One region of the Bradyrhizobium genosp. A genome, then DNA from elsewhere that is predicted to be linked to it. Evidence: predicted binding sites of a transcription regulator. Region 1 holds the regulator's gene; each other region holds the start of a gene.
The links. The regulator LexA, encoded in region 1, represses DNA repair genes until DNA is damaged. The targets are predictions, from matches to a motif close to TGTTCNNNNTGTGTTCNG.

Region 1 (3,425 bases):
GCCGTCACCGGGCGGCACATCCGCCCGGCCGGCATCGACTTCTCCGAGGGTGACGTGCTGCTGCGCAAGGGCGCCCGGCTGACCGAGCGCGACCTCGCGCTCGCCGCCGGCATGAATCACCCGCAGCTTGCGGTCCGCCGCCGTCCAAAGGTCGCGATTCTCGCTACCGGCGACGAGTTGGTGATGCCGGGCACCACGCCCGGCCATGGCCAGATCGTTTATTCCAACGGCTACGCCCTGCACGCGCTCGCCCGCAGCGAGGGTGCTGACACCATCGACCTCGGAGTTGCCACCGACACGCTTGCCGCCACCACCGCCGGCATCCGCCGCGCGCGCGACTCCGGCGCCGACATCCTGATTACGACGGGCGGTGCCTCGGTCGGCGACCACGATCTGGTGCAACAGGCGCTCCGCGACGAAGGCACCTCGATGGCGTTCTGGAAGATCGCGATGCGGCCGGGCAAGCCGATGATGAACGGGCAGCTCGGGGCGATGCGCGTGATCGGCCTGCCCGGCAATCCCGTGTCATCCTACGTTTGCGGCTTCCTGTTCATGGTGCCGCTGATTCGCGCGTTGTCGGGCCGTTCCGTGGTTCATCATCGACGCGAACGCGCCGTGCTCGGCCGCGACGTCGGCGCCAATGACCAGCGCGAGGATTATCTGCGCGCCCGCCTCGATGTGCGTGATGACGGCACGCTGATCGCCCTTCCCGTCAATCACCAGGACTCCTCGCTGCTTGCGAATCTCGCTGCGGCACAGGCACTTCTCGTGCGCACACCGTTCGCACCGAAGGCCGAAGCGGGAGCGCCCTGCGAGGTGCTGCGACTGCCCGTCTGAGCGCATCGTTCGCAACCGTTCCGCGAACTTTGTCGCGTTCACGGTAAATTAAGCAGTTGCGGAACATGTATCGAACATATAGTGTCCGTTCATGATTTGTTTCGAGCGTGGAGCGGCTTATTGCTGAATTCAGCGGTCTCGGAATCGAACGACATCAACCGGGGGACTTTGGTCGAGATGTTAACGCGCAAACAATACGAGCTCCTGCGGTTCATCAGCGAGCGCCTGAAGGAAAGCGGCGTGCCGCCCTCCTTCGACGAGATGAAGGACGCGCTCGATCTGCGCTCGAAATCGGGCATCCATCGCCTGATCACGGCGCTCGAAGAGCGCGGCTTCATCCGCCGCCTGCCCAACCGCGCCCGCGCGATCGAGGTGATCAAGCTGCCCGAACTTCAGGCCGCCGCCGGCACCCGCCGCGGCTTCACGCCGAGCGTCATCGAAGGCAATCTCGGCAAGGTGCGCACGACCTCGAGCCCACTCGCCGAGGAGGGTGAGCGTCCCGTCGCAGTGCCCGTGATGGGCCGGATCGCGGCTGGTACGCCGATCGAGGCGTTGCAGACCCGCAGCCACACCATCAGCGTCCCGCCCGACATGCTCGGCTCGGGCGAGCACTACGCGCTCGAAGTGCGTGGCGACTCCATGGTGGAGGCCGGCATTCTCGACGGCGACATGGCGCTGATCCAGCGCAACGAGAGCGCCGACACCGGCGACATCGTGGTCGCCCTGATCGACGACGAAGAAGCGACGTTGAAGCGTTTCCGTCGCCGCGGCGCCTCGATTGCGCTCGAGCCGGCGAATGCTGCCTATGAGGTCCGTATCCTGCCGCCCAACCGGGTCAAGATCCAGGGCAAGCTGATCGGGCTGTACCGGAAGTACTGAGCGCGTCGCAATCGACGACCGCCATCAACGATAGGAGCGGACGATTGTCCGCTCCGGCTGGATAGTCTTTCTGGTTTTGCACAGATTATCCGGCCCCCTCTTCAGCCCTACATCCTCGGCACGCCACAACGAAGCACGCATCGCTTCGCCGGCCTTTGAGAGACCGAGGAGACCACCATGCGCAAAATCGCATTGAGCACTATAGCAACGGCGCTGATCGCAGCATCAGCGTCGCAAGGCTTCGCTGCACAAAAGCAGCACCACGCCCGCAAAGCGTCGCAGGCAACGAGCGAGCAATTCCGCGATGCCCGCAACGCCGTCACGCAGCCGACACAGCCGGCCTGGCAGTATTCGGGCTGGTCAGCGCCCGCAGGCCGTTGACCGAACGGCTCTCCAAATGCACAGGAGCAGGCTTTGTTCCTCGCATATTTGAAAAAGATATTGTGATGGTGGCTTGCGGATCCAAGCCGCAGATTTGCCCACAACCAAGCAGACGCTTGCTAACTTCCACTCTGATAGAGGCCTGCGCCTCAGAAGGGGCGCGGTGCTCTATCCTGATTGAGGAGCACCCGATGTGTGACTATAGCCTGCATGCCGTCGCGACGCGTCCCGCAGAGGTTGGCGAGACGATCGTCACGACAACGTTCCGCGGCACCTCGACGCGCGGCTTCGCCTCCGAGGCCGACATGTCCGTTGCAGTCTGCCTGCTGCCGGGAACGGAGCTCGCCTTCGCCGACAACGTCCGCTACGACAATCGCTGGATCTGGACGCGCACCGTCAACTCGCGCGTCGGCAAGTTCGGCAAGGTCGATCCGCACATTCCCGATCGTCATCACGACGCGATCGAATTTCCCGACGGCAAATACGTCCTGGTGACGCAGCTCGTCGAAGGTCAGCGTGCAACCGTGCTGCAGCTGCCCGTGACCCAGCCGCTTGGCGAGCGCGAGCACAAGCCGCAGGTCATCGCCGACAGCCACTCGACGTCCCCGCGTCTGCCGATCGGCTAAAGGGTCGGTCTCAGTCCTCGGCCTGAAGATCGGCTTCCGACGGTGTTGCATCCCGGACGCGCGGAGTTGCGGACCGCGGCATGAGGGTCAGTTCGAAATCTCCATCGCCGGCCGCCGCCGGCGACCAGGGGCGGTTTGCGCCCCTCGCTTTCACCGACGCAATCGTAAAACCGTCGCCACGCTGCGTCAGCGCCAGCGCGCCTTGGCGCGCGAGACGCAGCCGATCGACCACCATCGCACCACAATCCGGTGGCGCGGGCCTTGCGGTCACCACCAGTGCCGCGCGGCTGCAATCGTCGCTCAGCGCGTCGATGCGTAGCGCCTGCGCAATCATCCGGCCGTCGGCGAGCGGCGTGACGCAACCGGACTCGTCGCACGACACGCCGTCACTGAATGAGGCGCTGGCGGGATCGCGCGGGTCCGCGTCCGCCGCGAGCCACTCCTTGATCAGGAAATTGTCCTTGTTGGTCCTCATCAGATGCAGCTGCCCGTCCCTGCCCCGCACTGCGACGCTCCGGCCGTCACCGGCGATAAGAATGTCGGGCTGCCGGACCGACAGACCCCAGACGGTTGCCGCCATGAGTACGAAGGCGCCCGACCAGCGCAGGGGCGTGCGCAGCAGGCCCATCAGGACCAGGCCGAGGCTCGCACCGATCAGCGGCGCAATGCCAAAGGCGCCGACATGGCCGATCGCGCCGGGCA
Region 2 (3,425 bases), 2.9 Mb from region 1:
TGTCCCGTCTTTCCGTTCCCAGTCTCGAAACCGCAACCGGCGCGACCGCTGAAATCTATGGCCAGATCAAGAAGACGATCGGCAGCGTGCCGAACACCTTTGCCGCGATCGGCGCCCATGGACCGGACGCGCTCAAGGCTGTCCTGCTCGCCGACAGCGTGCTCGCCGCAGGTTCGCTCTCGAAGCGTGACCAGGAAACCATCAAGCTCATCATCTCCGAGGTCGCGGGTTGCGACTACTGCGTCGCCGCGCACAGCCTGCTCGGCAAGCTCGCGGGCCTGAAGCCCGAAGAGTTGAAGAACATCCGCGAGCGCCGCGCGACCGGCGATGAGAAGCGCGATGCGCTGATCCGCTTCGTCCGCAAGCTCGCGCAGACCAGCGGCACCGTCAGCAACGAGGAGTTCGCCGCTATCAAGGCTGCGGGCTACACCGACAAGCAGCTGGTGGAGATCAGCCTGGCGTTCGCGACCACCGTCTTCACCAATGTGTTCAACCGCATCAACGACACCGAGATCGACTTCCCCGCGGTCGTGTGAAGCGACGCGCCAGGTCCGATCATCCATGAAAGGATTACGACCATGACGGCAATGACCAACACCAACATCACGCAAAATGCGTTTGTCCGCGCGCTGCAAAACTCCGGCCTGCTTGCGGATGATCTCGACTACCACCTCGTCCGGGCCTCGATGGTGATCATGTTTCTCTTCTTCGGCTATCAGAAGTGGTTTCCGTACGAGTTCGAGCGACTGGTCCCGTTCATCAGCAACGGGCCGCTGATCTGGTGGCTCTATCCCGTCTTCGGCCACGCCGGCGCCAGCTATTTCCTCGGCACCTCGGAGTGGACGTTCGGGACCCTGCTGCTCGCGGGCTTCTGGGACAAGCGGCTCGGCGTGCTCGGTGCCCTCGGCTCGACCGGCACCTTCATCGCGACGGTCACGATCATTCCGTTCATGCCGGAGGGCTGGGATGTCGCCGCGGGAGGCTTCCCCGCGATGACGGGAAACGTGCCCTTCCTGATGAAGGACGTCGTTCTGCTGGCGGTGTCGTTCTATCTGCTGAGGCAGGATGTGGTTCGGCTGATCCGGCGGTAAGGATTGGGATCGGCATATGAAACCTCCGGGCCCAAGGCCCGGAGGTCGCAGATTGAATAGACCGTTCGCCACGGCGTTCTCCGCTGCGGCGAATTCCGAGCCGATCCACTTCACCTCAGTCGCGACAGGAGATCAAATGGCGCGCCATTCATGAAGCGATCACCGACTACGGCGCCAATCTCCGCTCGGAGATGACCCTCACCGGTGGAAACACAACACAATCAACCACGTCGAACATCACTTCGATGCTGCGATCGAACGTCCGTGCAAAGGCAATGGCATCATTGCGCCGCTCATCTGCGATGCCAGTGCCGAGCGTACAGTGCGGCGTCCACGCGCCGGGCCGATAATGAGGACGACAATGCGCAGGATCGATTGCCACGCTGACAGCGCCATGAACGCGAGCCAGGGCCTCGTCGACCACTGGCTCCGCCCAGAGGACAAGCGGAGAACCTTCGAACCAGCGAATACGCTTGAATTCGATGCGCAACTGCGTTTCGCCGGCCGCAGCTGCCAGCATAGCGTCCCATGCAGCCTTTTCGTCGATCGCGGGCCCATCGTAGATCGCAAATGTAAAATGCGGACGGTAGCCAAGCGCACGCATCGACGCCTTGGCCTCGAACGCGCTGACCTGATCCCACAGCCGCTCGATCTCGTCCGCTGAACTGTTGTCGGCTCGGATGTTGATCGCCAATGCCACAGGCTCACCCCGCGGGTGGAACAATCAAATCGGGATCGAGACGGGAGAATAGCTTCGAAAAAATGGCGTGCCAATCAGAATAAAACCGCGAACTCTTGTGTGATTGAAATTCCAATGGTGTTCGGCCAGGTTCGAAGCGCAGTCCGACGAAGGGCTGATGCTGGATGCAATGCGAAGGTCGCAATTTGCAATACTCCTGATTGAGCAGCGTCACGATGCGGTGGGCCTGATCGCCACCGACATTCTCCGCAACTCGAAAGTATGGCTGCTCGACGTCGGGATTGAGAGTTCGATCGACGACGGCGAATTGATTGCCACCAGGCTGCTCACGCCCGGCCCGTTCTCGATGACGGCCGGCGTCATGGTCCCGTTCGAGATCGAAATGCTCGAGCCGATTTGCATGCTGCTGCCGCAGCGCGTGGGAAACAGCAAGTTGAGCCGAGTAGCGGACGACAGGCGCTTCGCCGAAGCTGTCTACAAGGTGGCGCTTGCGGACGGCGTCATGGATCGCGTCGGCTATCTCGATCTTGCAGGGGCTAGGGAGGATCGCGGACACGGTTGAATTCGGCGACCTTGGCGCCAGCCGCCGCAATCTGGAGGCGACGCGGTTTCATTCCCTCAAAGGACGATTCGCTCGTGAAGTGAGCCATCGTACGATGTCGTGGAATGGTCCTGCTTTGGCGCGCCACCCAGAACGACGCCGCGAACTCTTATATAATTGAAATTGCTATATGATTTCGACAGAAATATCCCACCCCCCCCCCCACGGGATCCTCGCATATGCTCATTGACGATGACGAATTGCACCTTGCGGGTGGGAGGCCTATGTTGAGCGTCTAACCACGCAGCCGCTCATCGTACGGCGAGATTCTGCAGGGGACAACCTCACGGTGGATGGTTTGCATTTTGCGCCGGAGGTTACGTCATGGCCATTGCTCCCACACTCCAGAAATATCTAGCCGCTGAAAACATCCAATACGAAGTGATTCCGCACGAACTCAGCATGACCTCCACTCACACGGCGGAGGCATGCCACATCTCGGGTGATCGCCTCGCCAAGGGCATCGTGTTGCGGCGTGACGACGGATACATGCTGGCAATCCTGCCCGCATCGCACCATCTCCGCCCGTCGGAACTGAGGACAATACTCGGTGACAATGTCCATATCGCCAGCGAAACCGAGATCGGGAAGCTGTTCCGCGACTGTGCGCACGGTGCAGTTCCCGTCGTCGGCAAGTGCTACGGGCTGGATACCATCGTCGACGACAGCATCGAGGCGCAGCCGGACGTCTATATGGAAGCCGGCGATCACGCGACGCTGCTTCATATGGGCCATACGCAGTTTGCGCGCCTGACGGCCAACGCATTGCACGGGCGCTTCAGCGCGCACGATTAAGGATGCATCTGAAACCCTGGAACGGAGGTTCGCCATGAAAGTCAAAGACGTGATGCACAAGGGCGTCGACTGGGTCAGCCCCAACACCCCAATCACCGAACTTGCGAAACTGATGCGGGGGCATGACATCGGCTGCATTCCGATCGGCGAGGACGACAAACTAATCGGGATGGTGACCGACCGCGACATCGTCTGCAAAGGACTCGCAAGCAACGGCTTCGATGCCGGCCGCGCGACG
Region 3 (3,425 bases), 4.0 Mb from region 1:
CGACCTCGCCTTCGGCACCGCTGGCCTCGACTACAACCAGGATCCGGCGCAAGGCATCGCGAACGCGGTGCTGTCGCAGGACCGGCCGGACACGGCGCTGATGGAGCGCCTGCTTTCCAAATGCACCGACCGCCTCAGCCTGCTCGCTGCACCGGCGACCCTTGATCGCGTCTATGATTTCGGCGCGGAAGCGTTCGATGCGATCTTCGATACGCTGCGCATGACCACGCCCTGCATCGTGCTCGACGTGCCGCATCAATGGTCGGCCTGGACCAAGCGCGCGCTGGTCAATGCCGACGACATCGTCATCGTGGCCGAGCCGGATCTCGCGAACTTGCGCAACACCAAGAACATGCTGACCGTGCTCAAGACGGCGCGGCCGAACGACCGGCCGCCGCTCTACTGCATCAACCAGGTCGGCATGCACAAGCGCGCCGAGATCGACGTCAAATCGTTCGCCAAGACGATGGAGAGCCAGCCGCTCGCGGTGATCCCGTTCGATTCAAAGCTGTTCTCGACCGCCGCCAATAACGGCCAGATGATCGCGGAGGTCTCCAAGAGCCACCGCACCACCGAGCTGTTCCAGAACATGGCCAACCGCCTCGCCGGGCGCGGCGAGGTGAAGAAGCCGAAGCGCTCGCTGCTCGGGCCGCTTTTGAAGAAGCTGAAGGGCAAAACGGGACGCGGATCCGCGCCGCATCGCAAGGCGTCGTAAGCACGAGCGCGTTGTCGAGCGAGCAAGACTGTCAGCGGCGGCGGATTACTTCTCCGCCCGCTGCTGCTGCTTCTTCGACAGCAACTGACGCAGCGCCGTGACCTTCGCCGCCGCCTGATCCGGCGGCAGATCGGCCTTCACGATGGTCTCGGCCTCGGCCTGCTTGCCTTCCAGCCCCAGCACCAGCGCGAGATTGCCCCGCACGCGGGAATCGGCCGGGTTGCGCTGATAGGCGCGGCGCATGGTTTCCTCGGCCCGCGGCAGATTGTTCTGGAGCATGTAGGACAGGCCGAGATTGGACAAAACCTGCGGCTCGTCCGGCACGATCTTCAGCGCCGACGCATAATATTGCTGCGCTTCCTCGTTGCGACCGAGTTGATCGAGCGCGGCGCCCTGCGCCGAGAGGATGTGCCAATCGGGATCCTCAGGCGTATGCGCGCGGCTGAGCACGTCAAAAGCCTGCTGGAAATTGCCATTGTCGGCGAGCGCGCGGCCATAGCCGGCGAGCAGCGCCTTGTTGCTGGGATGGGCGAGCACGGCCTGCTCCATCACCGCGACCGCCTGGGCACGCTGGCCGGTCTCGCGCAGCGCCTTGCCGTAGGCGAGGGCGATATTGGGATCACTGGGCCTGGCGCGATAGCGCTCGCGCAAGCCGTCCATGTCAGGCTTGGCGTCCGCCGTGGCGGCAGGTTCCGACCTGCCACCGACGCCGAGCGCGCCGGTCACGTCCTCCAGGCTCGTGGTCTGGCAACCACCGAGGACCAGCACCAAGAGCGCGGGAAGCAGCAATCTCGCCGGGGGAGAGACGAGGGACAAACGCTTGGACATACTCTGATCACCGCCGGCGGACTGATCAGAGATGCTTTGCCGATTAACGCTAAATTCCCGTTAAGGAAACGCGCGCATCCGGCCTAATCGGTGAACTCAGCACCGAATTCGCAGCCGATGCGCCAGCGCAGGCGGCACTGACGGGAATAGTCGGGCGCAAAGATGATGGTGAATTGCGGCGGCACTTCGAGAAATTCCGCCACGACTTTCACGCCGCCATCCGAGATATCGGTGATCGTGCAGTCCCGTGGCAGCGAGCCCGCGCCCAAATGAATCTTGGCAAGCCGGGTACACACCCGTCGTTCGCTTCTGCGGCGATTTGCAAGCATTTGAATTGTTCACCCGTTAGACCACGGCCCATCCCGTAGCCTTAGGAGTAGCGGACATTCGTTGGAATGTGCTGAGCGTAGCCGCTCGCATTCGAGGCGTAGTCGAAGCTTAGTGTCTTCGTCCCGTTTACCGGTCGTTAGGGATCGCGACGCCCCCCGCCTTCGTTCTTGTATTGTTCTTGTCAGAGCCATCGAGCTCTGCTACCCTCGATTGTGCGAGGGGGCAGCATGGTCCAGCGGGTTTCGACAGTCGCCTTTGAAGGGATCGAGGCCCGCGCGGTCGACGTGCAGGTGCAGGTCGCGCCGGGCCTGCCGGCTTTCGCCATCGTCGGCCTTCCCGACAAGGCCGTGTCGGAGGCGCGCGAGCGGGTCCGCTCGGCACTGATCGCCTCGGGCCTGGCGCTGCCGGCGCGACGGATCATCGTCAATCTCGCACCGGCCGACCTGCCCAAGGAAGGCAGCCATTACGACCTGCCGATCGCCCTCGGGCTGATGGCGGCGATCGGCGCGATCCCGCCGGATGCGCTGACCGGCTTTACCGTGCTCGGCGAGCTCGGTCTCGACGGCTCGATCGCACCAGTGGCCGGCGTTTTGCCCGCCGCGATCGGCGCCAATGTGCGCGAGGAAGGCCTGATCTGTCCGGCGGCCTGCGGCTCGGAAGCGGCCTGGGCGAGCCCGGATATCCAGATCGTCGCCGCACATTCGCTGATTCAGATCGCCAACCATTTCAAGGGCACACAGGTGCTGTCGCGGCCCGTGCCGAAGGTGCACGAAGCAGCAAGCTCGCCGCTCGATTTGCGCGACATCAAGGGCCAGGAGAGCGCCAAGCGCGCGCTGGAGATCGCAGCCGCTGGCGGCCATCACCTCTTGATGATCGGCGCGCCCGGTGCCGGCAAATCGATGCTGGCGGCGCGCCTGCCCTCGATCCTACCGCCGCTGTCGCCGGGCGAATTGCTCGAGGTCTCGATGATCGCCTCCGTTGCCGGCGAGATCGAGGGTGGCGCGCTGACATCGCAGCGGCCGTTCCGCTCACCACATCATTCCGCCAGCATGGCCGCGCTCACCGGCGGCGGCGCGCGGGCAAAACCCGGCGAGATCTCGCTGGCGCATCAGGGCGTGCTGTTCCTCGACGAGCTGCCCGAGTTCGATCCGCGCGTGCTGGATTCGCTGCGCCAGCCGCTGGAGAACGGTGAGGTCTCGGTCTCCCGCGCCAACCACCGCGTGACTTATCCCGCGCGCTTCATGCTGATCGCGGCGATGAATCCCTGCCGTTGCGGCAATGCGTTCGAGCCCGGCTATGCCTGCAAGCGCGGACGCATCGACCGCTGCACCGGCGACTACCAGGCGCGCATCTCCGGTCCGCTGATGGACCGGATCGATCTGCGCATCGAGGTCCCGGCCGTGACCGCGGCCGATCTGATCCTGCCGCCGCCGGCGGAAGGCTCAGCCGAAGTCGCCGCACGCGTGGCGGCCGCACGCGACATCCAGCTCGCGCGCTACGCGGAGGCCGGCCTGTCGAACGTCCGCACCAATGCCGAGGCGCCGGCCTCGGT

Region 2: the regulator LexA is predicted to act here: its motif matches at 1,899-1,916, upstream of ACP2YP_RS08065 (2'-5' RNA ligase family protein).
Region 3: the regulator LexA is predicted to act here: its motif matches at 2,036-2,053, upstream of ACP2YP_RS01255 (YifB family Mg chelatase-like AAA ATPase).

The regions. Positions count from the first base shown of each region.
Region 1 covers NZ_CP188196.1:4,634,008-4,637,432, forward strand. Annotated here, with positions in the region: gene glp (gephyrin-like molybdotransferase Glp) at 1-837, shown strand, start outside; gene lexA (transcriptional repressor LexA) at 1,015-1,716, shown strand; gene ACP2YP_RS21535 (hypothetical protein) at 1,894-2,097, shown strand; gene ACP2YP_RS21540 (hypothetical protein) at 2,289-2,723, shown strand; gene ACP2YP_RS21545 (ComEC/Rec2 family competence protein) at 2,734-3,425, opposite strand, start outside.
Region 2 covers NZ_CP188196.1:1,720,298-1,723,722, reverse strand. Annotated here, with positions in the region: gene ACP2YP_RS08075 (carboxymuconolactone decarboxylase family protein) at 1-536, shown strand, start outside; gene ACP2YP_RS08070 (YkgB family protein) at 588-1,091, shown strand; gene ACP2YP_RS08065 (2'-5' RNA ligase family protein) at 1,258-1,791, opposite strand; gene ACP2YP_RS08060 (hypothetical protein) at 2,012-2,353, shown strand; gene ACP2YP_RS08055 (aminoacyl-tRNA deacylase) at 2,717-3,187, shown strand; gene ACP2YP_RS08050 (CBS domain-containing protein) at 3,222-3,425, shown strand, end outside.
Region 3 covers NZ_CP188196.1:280,146-283,570, forward strand. Annotated here, with positions in the region: gene ACP2YP_RS01240 (AAA family ATPase) at 1-715, shown strand, start outside; gene ACP2YP_RS01245 (tetratricopeptide repeat protein) at 761-1,543, opposite strand; gene ACP2YP_RS01250 (PilZ domain-containing protein) at 1,627-1,872, opposite strand; gene ACP2YP_RS01255 (YifB family Mg chelatase-like AAA ATPase) at 2,101-3,425, shown strand, end outside.